Regions from separate parts of the Sporolactobacillus sp. BBK16-2 genome, predicted to be linked through region 2. Evidence: riboswitches for the same ligand, from Rfam matches in the RefSeq annotation. Region 2 holds a riboswitch; each other region holds the start of a gene.
What was found. A riboswitch is a leader RNA that binds a small molecule or an ion and turns the genes downstream of it on or off. The one in region 2 is predicted to bind S-adenosylmethionine.

Region 1 (5,242 bases), 310 kb from region 2:
ATTCTTGCCAATAAAAAAACGAACTTAAACGGAAATAGGATAAATGATTTGGAAGTACTCCATAAAGATATATGAAGGGGAATTTTTCTGTGAGTAGAATTCTGTTTATTTCATCTGAGCATACGGGATGCGGACATAAAAGTATCACGGAAGCGCTGAGCAAGCAGCTCCGGCTTTTGTCACCGGATATTCAGTTTACAGTTATTGATGGATTCGACCTGGGAAGCCGTATTCTTCGTTCATCCAGCCGAGGTTATGACTCATTTGCAGTGAAATTTCCTGCTCTTTGGGGTCTCATTTACCGATTGAGCAGTCCATTTAAGCAGCTTGTCAATTGGTTTGTCGCACATAACATCAGAAAGTCATTGTTAGAAAAAATCGACGCCTTTCATCCCGATGTCATCGTATCCGTTCATAATCTTTTCATCGGTTCGGTAATCAATGTCTTAGATCGGGCACATTTGTCTATTCCTGTTATCTCGTTGATTGCGGATTTAGACAATGTCACGAGCCTTTGGGCAGACAAGCGGGCAAAATATATTATATGTCCTTCTGACGAAGCGGAACAAAGAATGCTAAAGGCTGGTATGTCTCAGGATCAATTGTTTCATACCGGCTTCCCGACACGCAGCGACTTCTGTGACTTGAAACTGCCTAAAAAGCCTGATCTCCGTCACATGCGCAAAAATTTTATTTCTATTCTCCTAATGAGCGGGAGTCAAGGCTCGACTCAGGTTCTGAAAATCGCCAAAATCTTGCTAAGTGATGAGAAAATCCATCTAACGATTATTGCAGGACATAACACGGCATTAACCAAATTAATGGAAAGCACTTTGTCCCCCTACATTGGAAAACGAGTGACCATTTATGGATTTATTAAAGAAGTAAAGGCGCGCATGATGGAGGCTGATCTTCTGATCATGCGGGCTAGCCCTAATGTATTAATGGAGGCGGTCAACCTGTGCAAACCCGTCATCGTCACCGGTGCATTGCGTGGACAGGAGGCAAAGAATCCTCATTTTGTCCTTAAACACAGATTGGGACTCTATTGCAAAGACTTGCGCCAATTGCCGACTATGATTTCAGCATTGTTGGAAAATGACGGGGAACAGCTCCTGCAGATCGCTCAGAACCAGTATGAGTTCAAAAAGCCTGAATCGGCGCGCAAGATCACTGAATTGCTCATACAAACAGCAAAGGAACCCAACGCTCTGAAAATCAGTCAATCACTTGAACATTCTTTGACCGACTAAAATTCAAAAAACGTGCAGCAGGAGCAGTTGAATGGCAACAAAAACAAAATTCAAATTACTAATAGGAATAATCATAACTGTTTTAGTCGTCTATTATTCATTCAAGACACTTGGCGGTCTGGATCTAAGCACTGTATTCAATGCGAAAATAAATTGGTTCTTAGTTTTTTGTTCAGTTGCCATTAATATCTATTCAAACTATGTTCGGAGTCTTGGATACACATTGGGCATTGATCCGAATATTAACCGTCTGAGAGCTCTGCAAATCGTTGGTATCGGTCATGCAGCAAATATGATTCTGCCCCTTCATATTGGTGACGGATTACGTTTTGCTTTTTTCCCGGACAACTACAGCGCATTTCGTCGGACGGAATTGGTGATGATACCGGCGATCGCCGACTCGATAGCAATTATCGTCATCTCCCTTTTCGCCGTACCCTTTTCCGGATTTAAAGAGCCCATGATTGTTACAATCTTATGGATTTCTTTCTTTTCATGTATTGCCTTCATCGCGTTGCTGCTGACAGTTGTTTCTTTTGTTCCGCGATTTCGAAACTATGTTCATGGCTATTTAACAATCGGAATGCTGAACATGATGCTTTGGGTGCTTTTCTCGTATATACTTCTCCTCCTTTCCATTTGGATGGGACTAATTGCGTTCGGCTTCGGCTGGGGCGCATCTTTGCGTATGTCGCTGGCCGTTTTTGCCACAACAAACCTTATTGGGTTTATACCTGCCTCACCCGGTTCCGTGGGTCTTTTCGAATACGGAGTCATTATCGGTCTTGCCGGACTAGGCATTCAGCAGAGCGCGGCGCTTTCGGCAGGCTTACTGCTTCATTTCATACAATATGCCGCACTGCTTCCATTGGGTGTTGTTCTATATATTCTGGCCCTGCACGGGAAATATGGAAAAGCACTCAGAAATATGCTGCATCAGAAACTGTAAAAAGCTGTTTGGGCGATGCACACTTATCATTTGCTAACTCAGTTTAATTAAGCGATTCGATTGGTAAAGTTACAAAGCACAAATAAATGGATTTCATAAGAGGATTAAAAAAGGTGTCAGATGATCATGAAGAATATTACCATTCATTCACCGCATAGAGAGTCGCTAAACATAACTGTCTAAATAATTCCGCAGATAAATGTTCATATTGTTCGTCTACATTTTTTTCATGAGCCATGTATGGCGGAGAATCATTCCATGAGCCCATAGCACCAAAAACATCAGCGGTACTTGCTGCTTTAAAAAGATTCAAATTCTTCTTCGGCATATCAATGAGCAGTTTCATTTCTTTCGTAGATTCCCCTTCTGCAGCAAGGGCAGCCTCATGAAATAAATTTGCAAAATGGTCACATTCAATGAAGTGCGCGAATTTCTCAATTTCATTTAAAACGTTTACCAAGTCTGCTGTATTATCGTAAAATTCCGGCTTCTCTTGAGGTGGATTATCCCAGCGGTGTTCTGTATAGGTGATTGTCCAGGCGTGCCTTTCTTTCTGGAAGTCCCAATGCACTGTATTGTAAGTTACATGACCACTTTTATAAAAGCAGACAAAAATGTTTTGTCTTGAGTTTGAAAATCCAAGCAGATTTCTGTCTTCTACCTGCATCGGCGTTAAGCATTTTATATCTTCTAACCCGCGTTTACAACATTCATCAAACCATTCTGCTACATTACTAGCTTTAAAAGGCTTTTTCCCAAACCATGACTTCTTTTCAATAAGCTGAAAAGTAATGGAATCCTCATATTTGAACGATTCAAATATGATTTTCTTGTTCTCTTTTAGCGCTTTTTTTGCACTTGCAACAATTCTGCATACCTGAAGCAGTTCACCATTCATTTTTTGATTGTGCCCCCTCGTTCCTCTTTGTCCTTATCAGTGGTATATGTCCGATTCCAGTATATTTCAACAATTCCCCATTCTCAATGATAATTATTCAAAACCCAATGTTCTTTTATTAACATTCTTATAGACTCTGAATATATTGCCGCTGTTGCTCTCGGAAATAAACTCCTTGAACTTGCCTTTGATCTGGCTATTATCAAGTACAGCTGCTGCTTTCGTATGATACAGTGCAAATTTCTGTACGATCGCCTCCGCAACACCAAGCTCTGTCACTAAAAAGCGGCGCTTACGCCAAATCTCGATTATGCATCGATGAACTGCTTGCCTGTACCTGCTTGTATTCATGTTCCAGTTCTGACAAAGATAATTCAAATAGATGCCTTCCGTCTTTCTTATAAACTCGATGTGCAATCAGCTGTTCAATTAATTGTTCGCGTCTGTCTTCCACCATCTTTCTCAGTGCACTGCTCATCGTGCCGCATCTCCCTATAAAAAGATAAAAAGCCCAATTGTTCTCTTCCCACAGTGATAAGAAGAGAAATCAGGCTTTTCTTTATGCTGCTCTCAACTTATCTCCAAGCAATGATTCTGCTTTAGGAATTAGCACCGTACCGCAATCAGCCGGTTGCTGAGGTTTCGCAGGGCCATTCCCTCCGCCTCTCTGGATAAGCATTTTTCAATAATTTATATTAGGTATAGTATGGTCGATTATTTATTCCTGTACTCACTATTTAAAAGATCCGCTAATGAATTCTGATCATAAATACGATGACTCTATCATACGTTTGCATGCTTTAATGCTTTCAAAACGGCAACCGCAGAGCGATAATAGAATTCTGCGGCAACGCGGATCCCTTTAGGGTCAACCCGAAACGCAGGATGATGCCAATCTTCGGGTCCGTTCGATCCTACAAATGCGAATACACCGGGTACCTCGCGTTGGAAGCAGGAAAAATCATCCCCGGCCACCGAAACTTCAGGTGTCACCACCCGCACTTCATTTTCATTTGCTTCTCGAATAATTCGAGCTATTTTTTCTTCATTAAATACGGATGGCGTCCCTTGGCCCCATTCCACAGCAATCTGTACGTTGAACGCCTGTTGAAGTCCGTCGGCGATTGCGGCAAAGCGATCAATGATCAAATCACGATCCTGATCGTAAAAAGTGCGTACTGTTCCGAGCAGTTCGACCTTTCCAGGCAGCACATTCCACACGTCACCGCCGTGAATACTGGTAATGCTCACGACCGCTTCATGCTTTGGCGAAATGTTTCGGCTGACGATCGTTTGCGCTGTTTGAACGAACGATGAAGCCGCTACAATCGGATCTCGGGTCCGCTCGGGAATCGCCGCATGACCGCCGATTCCATTAAACGTAATTTTAAATTTGTCGCAAGCCGCCATTAAAGGTCCTGCCTTGATTCCAATGGTTCCCACCGGCAAATCTGGTTTGTTGTGAATACCAACGACCGCATCCAGTCCTTTGAGCTGACCGTCTTTGACCACCTTGAGTCCACCGTGTCCGGTTTCTTCTGCAGGTTGAAAAATCAAACGAACGGTGCCGGGAAGATGCTCCTGATTCTGTTTCAGCAAAGCAGCGGCCCAGAGCAAAGCGGTCGTATGAAAATCATGACCGCAGGCGTGCATCACACCTTCATTTTGTGATTGATAGGGTAAGTCAGTTTGTTCATGAATCGGCAAGGCATCAATATCCGCGCGAAGCCCAACAGCAGGACCGTTCAGATCACCTGAAATTTCGGCAAAGACGCCGGTCGGCAGGCTGGTCTCTCGCAACGTAACTGATTGACCCTGCAGCCAGTTTTTAATTCTTTTTGTTGTCTCATATTCATGCAACGACAGCTCCGGGTTCTGGTGCAGCTCTTCGAATATGGATTGAAAGGTCTTACCATCATTTGCAAATCTGCTCATACTTTCGATTCATCTGCCTTGTAGTCGAATTCACCGGTTGCCTGGCCTTCACTTCCGCTTTCGTTCACCAACGTTTCCACCCGGTTCAAAGCATTCAGGATAAACGCCTGATCAAAATTTTTGAAGACAAAACGGAAGCCAAGCTCCGTTTGACATTCTCTGGCAAGAATTTCTTTAGTTTTATCTATATCCTGAAGTTTGAACTGA
Region 2 (5,242 bases):
CGACGAAAAAAAACCGATCTCAATCATTTTAAGTAACTCTTTTAATTGAAATAACCCTTTAACTAGTTTACCAACTCTGTCTTCTAAAAAGGGCAAGTTCACATTTTAGTCAATCATTTCATGCCAAATATTTATTTGAAAAATCATTTTCATCGAGCGGACGGCTGTAATAGTAGCCTTGAATTGCGCGACATCGGCACGATTCAATTGCACGCAATTGCTCCTTAGTCTCAATTCCCTCAACAATAACATCGATCCATAGATGTTCAGCCATCGAAACAATTGCGGTTACAATCGCTTGATCTTGATTACTTTGTGCAATATCCATCACAAAAGAACGATCAATCTTTAACTGATTGATCGGCAGGCTCTTCAAATAGCTGAGCGAACTGTATCCAGTACCGAAGTCGTCAAGACTGACGCCTACTCCCAGTGCCCGAATTTCTTTTAATAGCCTGATGGATCGTTCCAAATCCTCTGCCATCGTTGATTCAGTAATCTCCAGCTCAAGATATTCAGGTTGAAGACCGCTTGCTTCTAACGCGAAGCATACCCGTTTGACTAACGAATCATCATGAAATTGATTAAACGAGAGATTCACAGAAATGGGTACTTTGGGAGTACCGCGATCCTGCCACTTCTTCATTTGCCGGCAGGCCTCGTCAAGCACCCACCAGCCAATGTCACGAATTATTCCTGTTTCTTCAGCAACCGAAATAAAAGCGCTTGGGGGAACGATGCCGCGTTCCGGATGTTCCCACCGAACCAAAGCCTCTACACCAATCAGTGCGCCGGTACATGCGTCAACCTGAGGTTGGTAATATAACACAAATTGATGATTATATAATGCGGATTGCAATTCATTTTCCGTATTCAGCTTCATAAGCAGCTTCTGGTGAAGTTCATTATTATAAAAGAAAAAACTTTCTCTGCTGCTTTTCTTTGCCTCTCTTAGTGCTGCTTCCGCACTCGCCAATATTTGAATGCTCGAACGTCCATCATACGGAAATTGTGAGATGCCGATACTGAATGTTGCATAGATCTCTTTTCCGTCGATATGGTAGGGCTGTTCGGTTGTCCGCAATAATGTTTCGATGAGATGTGTCAAGCCGCGCTTATTCAAGCAGTCTCTGCAGATAATCATGAATTCATCACTGCTGATCCGATACAATTCTGCATTGAAGTCTTTAAGAGCTCCCTTCATTCTCCCGGATAAAGCGATCAACAGTTCATTTCCTATCTGTCGACCGAAAATTTCATTAATTATTTTTAATCGGTCGACATTTATTTTCAGTAATGAGAACGACCGATTGCTATTTTTATATCCTTTGACCAAATCGACAACCGATTCTTCAGCAACCAAATTATTGGGAAGCCCGGTCAGTGCATCATGATAGGCTCTGAAGCGAATAACCTCTTCTTTTTCAAGTTCACGTTCATGCTTCAGCTGCTGATAACGTTCCAGAATCAATTGCTGCTCTAGACTTAGAAATTTATCTAAAGATTCGGATAGAAATAAAGCTTGTTCAGGATGATTGACCTCATGTTCGACCGCTTCAATAAGCGCTCGACGGTACAAACTAAAAAGAGCAATTTGATTTGCAATGCTTAGCTCATGGTCAAGAAAAAAAACTGCATTTTGCTCGCAATGTACTAAAACGCTCCGATCAAGAGACCCGTTGAAAAGAAGCCGAGTTTGTTCTGCATACATATTTTTCAAGTATTCTTTTGTCTTTTGAGACGGAACCGTGCTCTTTATTTTATATAAATCGAGTACATGTTGGCTCATTTGATTGACAATGTTAACGTAATAATTCATAAGATATGGACGCATCCATTTCAACAGTTGCAGATCCAGTTTATGAATTTGTGCCAGTCGAATCCGTTTTAGAACAGAATGATCTGTGATCGATTGATCAGTGATCTGCTTCTCCACTTCCTTCAGCCATCTGTCTCGATTAAATTGCTCACTCATTTCGTATCCACCCTCATTGTGTCTTCGCTGCTGTTCGTTCATGTTTGAGAGACATACTCACTTTCTTTATCGTCACATGAAGTGAAAATGTGAATATGTTTTGCGTGCAGATCTTGCTGTTTTTAAACTATTTATAAATGATTCAATCCACTTGCGTTGTCGAAGTAAAGCATTGACGAATCCCAAATTCCATGTTAGTATTCAAATTAACTTAATTAAACTCTTATTAAGAGCGGCGGAGGGACTGGCCCTGTGAAGCCCGGCAACCTTTCATTTTATGAAAAGGTGCTAATTCCAGCAAGATTGGTATTTTAGAATCTTGGAAGATAAGAGGGTGCGGATGATAATTCAGGCCTCTCTAAAATAGAGAGGCCTTTTGTTTTTCCCCCTCGAAAAATTTGTTATGCAGATTACAGGAGGATGAAGACATGGGTAAAGTATTAAGTGCGAATCTCGGATACCCGAGAATCGGCGAAAAAAGAGAATGGAAAAAGGCACTTGAGCAATTTTGGGCCGGTAAAATTTCGAAAGAAACGTTTCTAGATACGGTTAAAACACTGCGCTTAAGCTATTTGAAAAAACAAAAAGACATTGGAGTTGATCTGATTCCCGTTGGAGATTTCAGCCTTTATGATCATGTCCTTGATACGGCTGTTCTTTTCGGTTTAATTCCCGACCGCTTTAAATCAAATGAAAAAGAACTATCGCTTGAAACATACTTCTCAATTGCTCGTGGAAACAAAAATTCAGAAGCATCGGAAATGACCAAATGGTTTAATACAAATTATCACTACATTGTTCCGGAAATCAGCAATGAAACCAAACCTTATCTGACGGAAAACCGCCTTCTTAATTTGTTTAATGAAGCAAAGAATGAGCTCGGTATCGTCGCCAAGCCCGTTATTGTCGGACCGGTGACGCTGTTAAAGCTGTCAAAGGGTTATGATCCAGATCATTTTAATACACTGCTTGACGCACTGCTTCCATTGTACGTACAGGTGTTTCAAGAACTGAAAGAAGCCGGGGCTGAATGGGTGCAGATCGATGAACCTATTCTTGTCAAGGAACAGAGCAAAGAAGATCTTGCTGCGTTCGCGAAAGCCTACCATTTTATTAAAAATGGTGTGCCTGAACTGAAGCTTCTTCTGCAAACCTACTTTGAGGCGATTGATGATTACGAAGCTGTCGTTCAATTGCCCGTTGACGGTATCGGTCTTGATTTTGTTTACGGCAAAGAAGAAAATTTGGCATCGATCAAAGCCTATGGATTCCCTGAAGGCAAGGTACTGGCTGCAGGCGTTGTAGACGGTCGAAATATTTGGAAGACAGATTTAAAGGCGACACTTACTGAACTGCAGACACTGCTCTCATCAGTTAAGTATCACGAGAATCTGTGGGTCACACCGTCATCAAGCCTGCTCCATGTACCGGTCACGATCTCAAATGAAACCAATCTTGATCCTGTGCTTCTGAACGGTCTTTCCTTCGCCGATGAAAAGTTGACCGAGGTCGTTTACCTTACGAAAGGGCTTAATGAAAGCGAAGCCGCCATCTATGGTGCCCTTCAGAAAAACAGTGCAGATCTGCAGACACTACAGCAATCCGAACACCGCAACAATAAAGAAGTTCAAAAAGAAATTGATCAATTAGACGAGGAACTGCCGTCACGCCCCGGCTCTTATAAACTTCGTCAGCAAGTGCAAGCCGATGCCTTCAATCTGCCACCACTGCCGACGACAACAATCGGGAGCTTCCCTCAGACGAAAGAAGTTCGTCAGGCCCGACGTAATTGGAGACGCGGCGAATGGTCCGAAGAACGCTATGAGCAATTTATTAAAGATGAAACGGCGAAATGGATCGAAATTCAGGAAGATCTCGGAATTGATGTCCTCGTCCATGGTGAATTCGAACGAAACGACATGGTTGAGTACTTCGGAGAAAAGCTGAACGGATTTGCCTTTACGCGTTTCGGATGGGTTCAGTCCTATGGCTCACGTTGTGTTAAACCACCGCTGATCTTCGGAGATGTATCATGGCAAGATCCAATGACGGTGAAGGAAAGCGCCTATGCTCAGTCACTGACAAATAAGCCGGTAAAAGGTATGCTTACCGGACCGGTCACGATCTACAACTGGTCGTTCGTCCGCGACGACATCAGTCAAGGAGCTGTTTTCAACCAAATCGCGCTCGCTTTAAAGAAAGAAGTGCACGCACTTGAAGAAGCGGATATCCGCATGATTCAAGTTGACGAACCAGCACTTCGAGAAGGTCTTCCGCTTAAGGAAGATAAGAAACCAGGCTATCTGCATGATGCCGTCTATTCATTCCGGCTGGCAACATCATTTGTTAATAATGACACACAAATTCATACGCATATGTGCTACTCGGAATTTGATGAAATCATCGACACCATCGACGCGCTGGATACCGATGTGATTTCAATTGAGGCAGCACGCAGCCATGGTGAAATCATTTCTGCCTTTGAAGATTTCGAATACAAAAAAGGCATCGGTCTAGGCGTCTATGACATTCACAGCCCACGTATCCCTAGCGTAGAAGAAATGAAGTCCTACGCAGAACGCGCGCTTAAGGTGCTTGATCCTAAAATCGTCTGGATCAACCCGGACTGCGGCCTCAAAACACGCCGTCCCGAAGAAACGATCCCCGCGCTTAAGAACATGGTGGAAGCAGCCAACGAGGTTCGCAAAGAACTCAGCAATACAGTAGGAAAATAAAAAGCTATAAATAATCAAAGAGGCTCACCTCAAAGTCGAAAAATGACTTTAGAGGGGGCCTCTTTTTTTACTTGCTAAAAATTAATCGTGACATACACAGGTTTGATCGTTCAGTCATTCACCAATTCTCCAATATAAACCAATCCATTTGAACGATGTCCATTCATTGTTGTATAGACGACCTTCTCGTACTCCAGACGTTCAAAAGAATCGCTCCATTCTTTCACACGCTCATCACTATGATGTCTCAAGACTGCACCATCTGAGAGTTCAAACACTCCATAGGTTTGATATTTATTCTCATAGTTCTTATAGCGGCATAAATTTCGTTCATCATTATTTAATAGGAAGTCATTAATATAAATGATACCGTTGGGCTTTAGAACCCTCTTTATCTCATCTAGAATGGCATCCTGTTCTTGACTTTTATAAACACAAGTAAGAACAGCAAATAATAGCACAGCATCAAAGGTATGATCTTCGAAAGGTAATTGACCGCTTGTAATTAAAGCGACGTTTAAATCATTGCTGC
Region 3 (5,242 bases), 660 kb from region 2:
TAATTAATGAGTTCACGATCGTGAAAACCGCAACATTGTCCCATTGTCCGCCTTTCCGTGTCAGAACAAGCAGCACGCCAAGCGGCAGCCCGATCAGAATTGAAAAGGCGAGTGAAATCAGCGTCATCTGTGTGGTCTGGATGAACCCTTCCCAAATTGCGCTGCCCCATTCATTGATAAAGTCTGCCATTAGTCCTTCACCTCTTCCACAAGAACATCCTGATCCCGAAGAAAGCCGATCGCCGTCTCAATTTTTGCCTTATCGCCTTTCAAATGGACGAGCAGCTTGCCGACCGACTGATTCTTCAATTGATCAATGCCGCCGGCAATAATACTTGGCAAGACATCATACTGCTTAGCAAGTGTCGCTAGTACCGGATCCTTCGATGATTCTCCTAAGAAGGTCAGTTTGACCAATCGGCCCGATTTAAGTAAATCGTTCTTCACCGAGTCCGGAATCTGAAACTTGGATTCCGTGCTGATGAATTGCTTGGTCATCGGCTGCTGCGGTTGCGTAAACACATCGACAACCGAACCTTGTTCCACAATTCTGCCGTCTTCCATAACGGCCACACGATCACAAATACGCTGAATAACGTTCAGCTCATGAGTGATCAGGAAAATAGTAATGCCCAGTTCCTTATTGACCTTGAGCAATAATTCAAGAATTGCCTCGGTTGTATTCGGATCCAGTGCACTCGTTGCCTCATCGCTGAGCAGCACTTCCGGTTCATGAGCGAGCGCGCGGGCAATGGCCACACGCTGTTTTTGGCCTCCGGATAATTGGCTCGGAAAAGCACTCTGCCGATCTGACAATCCGACAATCTCTAAGTACTTTTCGGTGCGCTTCTTAATTTCTTCTTTCGGCACGCCTTCCAATTTTAGCGGCGTTGCAACATTGTCATAGACATTCGCTGTCTCAAGCAAATTGTAACCTTGAAAAATCATACCGATTTTACGTCTTAATTGCCGCAAGCCTTTTTTATTCAGCTCCAAAACATCCTGATCATCGACAAACACCTGCCCGTTTGTTGGCCGCTCAAGCAGGTTTACACAACGGATCAGTGTACTCTTTCCGGCACCGCTGAAACCGATAACACCAAAAATTTCACCTTTGTTTACCTCAAGGGAAACGTCCTTCAAGGCCTCAATCTTGTTCTTTCCAACACGAAACGTTTTTGACACATGCTGTAATTTAATCAAGATGCTTCCTCCTTACCAAGCAGGAACTACGGAACCGCCAAACTGTTTCTTAATGTATGCTTTGACTTCCTTCGATTGATAGTATTTCTTCAGCTGCTTGACTACTTTATCATTCTTATTATCGGTACGGACAACAAAATAGTTAGGGTACGGGTTGTTTTCAAGCGGTTCATGGAAAATAGAATCCTTCAACACTGTAAGACCTGCGCCCATCGCAAAGTTGGTATTAATTGCGGATGCAGTAACTTCACCAAGTTGTGCCGGAAGCTGTGCGGCATCCAATTCGATAATCTTCAGATGTTTGGGATTGCTGACCACGTCGCGTTTCGTTGATGTAATCCCAGCACCCTTCTTCAGTTTAATAACGCCGGCCTTCTCAAATAATTGCAAAGCGCGGAGCTCGTTAGCCGGGTCATTCGGTACTGCAATCTTGTCGCCGTCTTTCAAATCTTTAAGACTTTTAATTTTTTTCGAGTAGATCCCCATTGGAAAGGCCACGGTTTTGAACACATCAGTAATTTTATAGTTTTTATTTTTAATCTGATCCTTGAGGAATGGGAGCGTCTGGTAGCTGTTCGCATCCAGATCTTTATCGTTCAGTGCAATATTCGGCTGATTGTAATCGTTGAATACTTTCAATTTAATTGTCAATCCGTCTTTTTTCGCCAACTTAACGACTTGTTCCATTACTTGTTGGTGAGGACCGCCGGTCACACCGACCGTAATTTCCTTTTCACTCAATTCCTTTGAAGAACTATTGCCGCAAGCGGCCAAAACAAAAATTAAAGAAAATGCTAAAAACGCTGAGATAACTGCAGTAATCTTTTTCAATGTTTGCTTCCTCCTGTTTGTATATAAGAATACTCTGATTTCTAACCGAAGGCTTTTCCAATCATCCAGTTTTCCTAATTTATGAAGAGCTCGGAACTAATAAAGGCTTCCCTCGAGAAGAGAGAAGCCTGATCCGTTCATATCTTCTCTTATCTCTCAAAATCCAAATGGATTCTGCAGGAATTGGCACCTAAATTTTCATTTGGTTGCCGGGTTTCATCGGGCCAGTCCCTCCGCCGCTCTGGATAAGAAGTATTCAATTGGTTAGTGATACGATTGTACCGCGAAATCGCGAATGTGTCAAAACTTTGTCGTTAAGTTCCATATAGTTCCACAAACAAGCTGCTATTCTTAATTACTTAGCCGATTCAACGGTTGTCGCGTAACCTTTTGGGTGGCTGCTGTGCCAAGCCCAGGCATCGGCAAGTATTTCAGGAATGTTCGTGTGTTTCGGGTTCCAACCAAGCACACGCTTTGCCTTTTCAGGGGAAGCGATCAGCGTGCTCGGATCTCCCGCACGTCTTGGAGCCAGTTCAGCAGGAATAGCCTCTCCGGTAACTTTTCTTGCCGCCTCAATAATTTCCTTAACCGAAAATCCTTCACTTGAGCCAAGGTTGAATACATCACTCTTGCCGCCGTCAAACAGATAGCGAAGTGCCAGGCGATGTGCGGCGATCAGATCCTCAATGTGCACATAATCACGGACGCAGGTCCCATCTTTGGTTGCATAATCATCGCCGAAAATGGAGATATGGTCACGCTCACCGGCAGCAACCTGGAGAACAATCGGAATTAAGTGTGTTTCCGGATGGTGATCCTCCCCAATTGATCCGCCTTTACTTGCGCCGGCAACATTGAAGTAACGAAGGGCAACAAATCGCATGCCATACGCACGATCACACCATTTCATCATCTTTTCCATTGTAAGCTTGGTTTCGCCGTATGGATTGGTCGGCTGCGTCGGCATGTCTTCGGTAATCGGAACAACTTCCGGTTCGCCGTATGTTGCCGCAGTTGAAGAAAATACGATGTGTTTCACGTTATTATCGTTCATAACTTCCAAAAGAATTTGCATCCCGTAGACATTATTATTGAAATACTTCAGCGGCTTCTCAACCGATTCGCCGACTAAAGAATTGGCGGCAAAATGAATGACGCCTTTAATATTTTCTTTCTTAAATACAGAATCCAAGAACGTCTTGTCGCGAATATCTCCTTGATAAAATTTTGCGTTCGGATGAAGTGCATCCTTATGACCGGTCTGCAAGTTGTCGACAACAACCACATCCTCGCCGGCATCGATGAGTTGATAAACCGCGTGCGAACCAATGTATCCGGCGCCGCCCAATACTAAAATAGCCATAAAAAACCCCTTCTCATTGTCTTCTTTTGTCTACCATTTTCCACCTTATTGAAAAGCTTGACAAGCCCTATTCATCCGCATTTTTGAATTGAATCATCACTGACGTCTTTAATGCCCGCTCAAGATGTTTTTTATGTCTTTGTGCAGCTTGTTCTTCAAAATAGGCATCATCATGATAATAGGCAGTCAACTGAAGCTGCTTTTTCTTCGTCTGTTTGAGCGTTAATCGATTGACGACATGCAATTTTGTACGATCGAAATCATGTGCGAGACGCAACACAGCGCCGAGTGTCTCATACAGTTTCATGTCTTCTTTGGTTGCCATTTGCTGGAACGACTTGGCAAAGTCGCTGAGATTCGACCGATTCTTAAACGAAGCGATCAGCGCTACAGCCAGGCGGTCGCGGTGGCTGATCCCATTAATGTTCATATTAGTCAGTAAATAAAAGGTTTGTGCACTGCTGGATTCATTATTTATAAATTCCCCTAAATAAGCAAGATCCGCGCTATGCGAAAGCAACCAGGCAATGCGTTCCTCTGAATCGTCTCCTTTGAATAAATCCAATATGCCATCCAAGATTTGAAACGCTAATTTCTTCACATACGCAGTATGACGGCTGTCCAAATTAAAATTGCGCCGCAGCTGCCGCAGGCTTTCATTCAAAACATACGGGATACGCTCTTCATTCCTTTGTTTGAGCACCCATTCATAGAATACGCCTTCGCGCAACCCCTCTCCGCTCAACATAAACCTGTCTCCGCGATTCAGTTTCACAAGCAGATTAATAACCGCCGATGCAGGCAAAATAATATCCGACCGGTCTTTTGAGAGTCCGTCCATACTCTCACGTTCCTCAAGTGTCATCGAAGCCAATTTCTCTTTCAACTGATTTAGACGCTCACGCGGAATTGTATATTGATGGAGCCCCACCAATGGGTAATGTTCCTGGATCTGGTCAATACGCGCTAAATTTCTGGCGGTTCCCCCTATACCAATAATAGGAAGCTCATTGCCGCACAACCACTCAAGCGATGCGAATTCTTTCTTTATATAAGCCTCTAGTCGGTCTCCTGCATATGGATCATTGTCTTTGTAGAAGGTCTGGTACAGAGTGACAGCACCAAATGAAAAGGAGTGAGAATGGATCAGCCGGCGTCTCCTGAACATGGTAACCTCCGTACTGCCTCCACCAATATCAATCGTGATCCCGTTCTCTACATAAGTTGAATTAACGACTGCGAAATAGCCGTAATAGGCTTCCTTCATCCCTGAAAGAAGTCGAACATTGAGCCCGGTTTCATCGTAAACACACTTCAGCACTTCTTCACGATTTCTCGCTTTACGCATAGCAGCCGTGGCAAAAGCGTCAACAACGCTGACCCCTTGTTCATGTTCAATGATAAACTGAAATCTTTTTAGCACGTCCAAAAGGATGGACACGCCTTTATTGCTTAATTGATCATTTTCATCTATGTAGTTGCTTAATCGTGCGACGGTTTTAAAATTCAGCAGTTCTTTAGAAAAATAATCCTGATCAACGCCAATAATTACAAGTCGAATGGAATTCGATCCGATGTCAATGATTGCATGCTTTTGCAAAATACTCAAAACGTTCCCTCCCCCGCCTGTCCGTCGTGCCGTGCAAAAACAATTTTTTCTTGCAAACAACACCCTCTACTCAAAAGTATAACTTAAAAAAGACAAACTGCAAAAGCATGCCGTACCGTGACTGGAAACTATTTTGTTTGATCTTTGATTATTTTTGAAACATCAGGAAGTTCTGAGAGATCAAAACCATTTGCTTTCAAGTGATTCTCAATTGATCGAGTCATTTGCTTTAGAAT
Region 4 (5,242 bases), 590 kb from region 2:
CCTGCATCGACACATGCGTAATGATCGGCTGATCGGTCATCTTGCGTGCAATCTTCAGCATTTCCCGAAGTTCATCAAAGTCGTAATAAGTCTCAAGTAATAGTCCGTCGACACCTTCATCAAGCAATGCATATGCTTGTTCACTGAATCCTGCGCGAATGTCTTCAATAGCCAGTGATTGCTTTTGGAACCCGCGAATACCGCCGATTGTGCCAAGTACATAGGTTTCCGGTTTTGCCGCTTCCTTAGCCAGCTTCACCGCCGCGCGATTAAAAACAGTGACCTCATGCTTCAGTCCATATCGATCGAGCTTGATTTGATTTGCTCCATAGGTATTCGTCTGGATCACATCGGCGCCTGCATTAATATACGCTTCATGAACATGCTTCACTTCTTCAGCCTGAGAGACATTGAGTTCCTCAAAACATCGGTCAATTCCATACGAGTAAAGCAGCGTGCCCATCGCGCCGTCACCGATCAATATTCGTTTTTTTAATTCATCACGAATCGATTGCTTCATTAATCTACGCTCCTTACGGTCACCTTCTCATGATTTCGCACAAAATCAAGTGCATTACTGAAATCGCGAATAAGATCTTCAGCATCCTCAAGGCCTACTGATAAGCGCAAAAGTCCGCTTCCGATGCCTGCCTTTTCACGCTCTTCCTCATTCAACTCTGCATGCGACATTTTCGGCGGATACGAGAGAATCGATTCCACCGCACCGAGACTGACTGCGAATACGGGCAGCTTTACATGATTGACAAAGGTGCGCGCGGCTGCCTCGTCTTCCAACTCAAACGACAGAACCGCGCCGCCTGAAGCTGCCTGCTCAGCGTGGAGTTTGGATCCGGGGTGATCAGACAGACCTGGATAAAATACGTTGCGGACTTCCGATTGCGTCGTGAAAAATTCGGCGACACGCTGCGCCGAATCCGCTGATTTGCGAATACGGACGTCAAGGGTTTTCAGACCCCTGAGGAGCAGCCAGGAATCCTGAACACCAAGAACGGCACCAAGCGCATTTTGGAGAAAATAGACTTTATCTGCAAGCTCTTCCGTGCGCGCAACGGCAAGACCGGCAACGACATCGCTGTGTCCGGAAATAAACTTCGTCGCACTGTGCAGGACAAGATCCGCCCCAAGTTCGAGCGGTCGCTGGAATACAGGAGTCATGAAGGTGTTATCAACGAAGGTCAAACATCGATGCGCTTTAGCTAGTTTGACAACAGCTCGAATATCCGTCACGGCCAGCGTCGGATTGGACGGTGTTTCCACGTAGATCACCTTTGTATTTGGACGGATTGCCTGCTCTACCTCATCAAGGTTTGTTGTGTCGACAAACGTATGATCAATTCCGAAACGACCGAGGACCTGGGTCAGAATCCGAAAGGTACCTCCATACACATTCTTCGGAACAATGGCGTGATCACCCGCAGAAAGGAGTAAAAATGCCGTAGAAATCGCAGCCATTCCAGACGCGAATGCAAACCCGCGAACGCCGCCTTCCAAGGCAGCAATCGCATCTTCAAGTGCTTCACGCGTTGGATTTCCGGACCGTGTATAGTCATACTTACCATAATGATCAAAGTCCTTTTGATGAAAGGTTGATGATAAATAAACAGGCACATTTGCCGCCCCTGTTTGTGGATCGACAGCAACCGTTTCTTTTATTAGTTTGGTAGAAAAATGAATCGATTCACTCATGTGCGGTCACCTCTTCTTTTAACGTCTGAAATGCTTGATTCAAATCGCTAATCAAATCGTCCGGGTGCTCAATACCGGTCGAAAGACGAAGCAATGAATTAGACAGGCCGTATTCAAGACGCAGAGCTTCGGGAATATCTGCATGAGTCTGCGTTGCCGGATAGGTAATCAGACTTTCAACACCACCGAGACTTTCGGCAAAGGTGATCAAGTGCAGCGATTTGAGAAAAGGTTCGACATAATCCGGCGCGGTTAATTCAAAGCTGACCATTCCGCCTTTGCCTGGATAAAGCACCTTGGTCACAAGCGGCTGCTTCTCGAGATAGGCAACAATCTTGCGTGCGTTCTCCTGATGCTGGCGCATACGCAGGGCGAGCGTTTTCAAGCCACGTATCAGAAGCCACGAATCAAACGGATCAAGAACCACGCCACATGAATTATGATAGAGTCGCAGTTTCTCAGTAACTTTTGTTCGATTTGAGATCACAAGACCTGCAAGCACATCATTATGTCCGGCCAAATATTTTGTTGCACTGTGCACGACAATGTCGGCTCCCTGTTCAATCGGGCGTTGCAGAATCGGTGTGTAAAATGTATTGTCAACGATAAGCAGCAATTCATTTTTTTTCGTAATCTTTGCGATTGCCGATAGATCAACCTCGTGCATCAACGGATTGGTTGGTGTTTCAATGAAAATTGCTTTTGTCTCCGGACAGACAAGATCAGCTAATTCACCCAGATTTTCGCCGTCCCAATAAGAGAATGAGAGATGGTACTGCTTACTCAGAATCTCAAAAAAGCGGAAGGTACCGCCATAGAGATCTCTTGAAGCAATAATATGATCCCCCGAGCTGAATAATGAAAAAGCGAGCTGAATCGCGCTCATTCCTGAGCTGCAGGCAAAGCCCTCCTGACCGCCTTCTATATCGGCAATTGCCTTCTCCAAAATAGATCGTGTCGGATTGCCCGTGCGCGTATAGTCATAGCCTTTTGAGATGCCGATTCCTTCATGTTTATAAGCGGTAGATAGATAAATTGGCGCGTTGACTGCACCCAATTCATCAAAACCATTCCCGATTTGTGTTAATTTTGTTTCTGTCTTATACGATGCCATGTCGCCATTCTCCCTTCAAAACAAATACATTTAAGTTCACCAGATAGATCGTGAGTCGCTTATACAATTCAAAAATAGGTAAAATAAAAAGCCTTCTTCGCAATAAGAAGAAGGCTTGGTTTGCCGGTATCTTCTTATCCCTCAGGCCGCACGCAGCCTGCTGGAATTAGCACCTTGTCGCCATTCGTAAATCAGCGACGGTTGCTGAAGCGTCATCGGGCCAGTCCCTCGGCTTCTCTTGATAAGAATCAAAATGTCTCATTCAGTTGTTGATTAGTGTACACTAGTGCGCCTATTTTTTCAAGACCTTATTCATTTAGAAAAAGTTCGTCCACTCGTTTATTCAGCACATGCGCAAGGCGAAACGCAAGCTTCAATGTCGGATCGTATTTATTGTTTTCGATCGCGTTAATTGTCTGCCTTGATACATTGCATTTTTTTGCGAGTTCATCCTGCGAGAGTTTTAATGTAACCCGCAGCTCGCGAATCTGATTTTTCACAATTTCGTGCTCCCAACCTCAGGCTCTCATTTTCCAGCTGTTAAACGCGTAAAAAATAAAATAGCTTGCAAGCGCCGCAACTAAATAAAACCCCGCCGGATATTTTAGGGACAGTCCAGAAACAGTTCCTAGGTGAAAATAATCCCGCACGAAATCAGCAGCAAAAAGCATTAAGAGCGCAAGCCAGCTGCTGACAATTGATTTCCTTTTAATCATCTGCTTTCGTTCATCCTGAGTGCGTCCTGAAAAAACAAGCCCATCTCCGGTCAGCCAATCAATCACGAAAAACAGGATAAGTCCGAGTAAAGCGTATACACTCCATTCAAGCAGTGAGCTTTTAATGAAATCCGACATGTCAAGACACCTCGTTATGTAAAATACTTTTGACATCATTATATGTGGAATACCTCAGGGGTGTCAAATACTTTTTACATACTCATCTTGGCAAGTCATCCTTATACTTTTTTCTCAAAGCGCTCAATTGATCCAATCTCTGCATATTTTTGTCTTGCTGTTTCTCACTGAGCGACAAGATCAGATTCTCAACTAGGTAAGTCGCTGCAATCATGGAATGAAATTCATCCTTTTCTCCTCGACTCGCAAACAAAAGAGCATCGAAGGCATGATGCGTCCGAAGCACCGGCTGATCGGTAATGACAATCGTCCGATAGCCTGCTGATGCTCCATAATCCAGCAGCACGTCTCCTTCCTTTAATATTCGTGAAAAAGCAAAAATCAACACGACGCAGTTTTTGTCAATATGGACCAAATCCTCGAGCAGCTCGCTCCCCCATTTGCGCAGGATAACAACCGTTACGCCAAACCGAGCCAACCGGTAATTCAGCAATTCCGCAAGGCCGATCGATGGTCCCGGAGCATAAATATAGAGCTTCTTCGCTTCCTGAATCAAAGTAACCGCACGCTCGAAATAAGCCTTGTTGAAATGATTCAACGTCACCTGCAGGAGCTGGACACTCTTATTCAAATGATGAATCTGTAATTTGGTGTGTTCAAGATCGTCAATGGTGTTCATCATTTTTTTTGCCGGCGTAATTTCAAGATCTTCTCTTAATTTCCGCTTGTAATCTTTCAAATTTTTAAACCCAATCATCATCCAAAAACGGGAAACAGAGGCAATGCTCACTCCTGATTCTTTAGCGATTTCTTTTTCAGTCAACAGCATAACTGCTGATTCATTGTGCTGCAGCCATTGGGCAATTTTCAGATGTGTCGGCGAAAGCAGGCTGATATTAATGGGACTGCGACTCATGAGATCACCTTTTTTTGCTTTCATCATAGCATTAGCGTCGCTGATTTCGCAGTTCTATGAAAATAAAATTACATTATTATAGAAAATAATAATTTATTTACACTAGATTCACATGATTCCCACGGTTCATTAACAGTGATTTTCTATACTACAAGAGAAGTTAAAATTCAGGAGGGACACCAATGACGCAAATCAAAGAACGCTACACGCTGACCCAGCCCCAGAAAATGATGGTTTTTATCTTGTCGATGTCTTTATACGGATTATCCAACATGATTACCGAACTTGTACCGGAAGTAAATATCGGACCTGTTAATTTCTCAATTGAGTACTTCGCATTTATTCCTTTGACGCTGTGCATCCTGTTCCATCCTTTCTATGCCGCAATCGGCGCATCTGTCGGTGAAGTTATTTTCGGCGAAGTGATGCTCGGTCAGTTCAGCGGTTTCGGAGAAATAGAGAAACTGGTCATCTTCACCTTGGCGATGTATGTTGCCGGAATCATCGTTAACAATCCCAAGAGCCGGGTTCAAGTCGGCATTGCCGCAATGACCGGTGTGATTATTCACCAATTTCTCAATATGATTTCAGATATTACCAAGGTCTGGATCGGCGTCGATGACTTTGAAGCCGTTTCCGGTCTTCCTCAAA

Region 1: linked by a shared signal. The riboswitch ahead of AC6F33_RS13995 (Fur-regulated basic protein FbpA) and the one ahead of metE (5-methyltetrahydropteroyltriglutamate--homocysteine S-methyltransferase) in region 2 are both predicted to bind S-adenosylmethionine.
Region 3: linked by a shared signal. The riboswitch ahead of AC6F33_RS15740 (MetQ/NlpA family ABC transporter substrate-binding protein) and the one ahead of metE (5-methyltetrahydropteroyltriglutamate--homocysteine S-methyltransferase) in region 2 are both predicted to bind S-adenosylmethionine.
Region 4: linked by a shared signal. The riboswitch ahead of AC6F33_RS15425 (PLP-dependent transferase) and the one ahead of metE (5-methyltetrahydropteroyltriglutamate--homocysteine S-methyltransferase) in region 2 are both predicted to bind S-adenosylmethionine.

What each region holds. Positions count from the first base shown of each region.
Region 1 covers NZ_CM187611.1:2,822,006-2,827,247, forward strand. Annotated here, with positions in the region: gene AC6F33_RS13970 (glycosyl-4,4'-diaponeurosporenoate acyltransferase CrtO family protein) at 1-75, shown strand, start outside; gene AC6F33_RS13975 (MGDG synthase family glycosyltransferase) at 90-1,253, shown strand; gene AC6F33_RS13980 (lysylphosphatidylglycerol synthase domain-containing protein) at 1,285-2,202, shown strand; gene AC6F33_RS13985 (hypothetical protein) at 2,339-3,100, opposite strand; gene AC6F33_RS13990 (DUF4180 domain-containing protein) at 3,194-3,451, opposite strand; gene AC6F33_RS13995 (Fur-regulated basic protein FbpA) at 3,393-3,578, opposite strand; SAM riboswitch class I at 3,673-3,778, opposite strand; gene AC6F33_RS14000 (amidohydrolase) at 3,884-5,035, opposite strand; gene AC6F33_RS14005 (iron-containing alcohol dehydrogenase family protein) at 5,032-5,242, opposite strand, start outside.
Region 2 covers NZ_CM187611.1:2,508,059-2,513,300, forward strand. Annotated here, with positions in the region: gene AC6F33_RS12475 (putative bifunctional diguanylate cyclase/phosphodiesterase) at 119-1,975, opposite strand; SAM riboswitch class I at 2,196-2,308, shown strand; gene metE (5-methyltetrahydropteroyltriglutamate--homocysteine S-methyltransferase) at 2,404-4,710, shown strand; gene AC6F33_RS12485 (class I SAM-dependent methyltransferase) at 4,821-5,242, opposite strand, start outside.
Region 3 covers NZ_CM187611.1:3,166,637-3,171,878, forward strand. Annotated here, with positions in the region: gene AC6F33_RS15730 (methionine ABC transporter permease) at 1-190, opposite strand, end outside; gene AC6F33_RS15735 (methionine ABC transporter ATP-binding protein) at 190-1,203, opposite strand; gene AC6F33_RS15740 (MetQ/NlpA family ABC transporter substrate-binding protein) at 1,216-2,034, opposite strand; SAM riboswitch class I at 2,181-2,286, opposite strand; gene galE (UDP-glucose 4-epimerase GalE) at 2,390-3,397, opposite strand; gene AC6F33_RS15750 (Ppx/GppA phosphatase family protein) at 3,465-5,006, opposite strand; gene AC6F33_RS15755 (polyphosphate kinase 2 family protein) at 5,135-5,242, opposite strand, start outside.
Region 4 covers NZ_CM187611.1:3,096,086-3,101,327, forward strand. Annotated here, with positions in the region: gene AC6F33_RS15415 (bifunctional homocysteine S-methyltransferase/methylenetetrahydrofolate reductase) at 1-520, opposite strand, end outside; gene metC (cystathionine beta-lyase) at 520-1,707, opposite strand; gene AC6F33_RS15425 (PLP-dependent transferase) at 1,700-2,821, opposite strand; SAM riboswitch class I at 2,953-3,069, opposite strand; gene AC6F33_RS15430 (helix-turn-helix transcriptional regulator) at 3,130-3,324, opposite strand; gene AC6F33_RS15435 (hypothetical protein) at 3,340-3,675, opposite strand; gene AC6F33_RS15440 (MurR/RpiR family transcriptional regulator) at 3,758-4,591, opposite strand; gene AC6F33_RS15445 (DUF8171 family membrane protein) at 4,774-5,242, shown strand, end outside.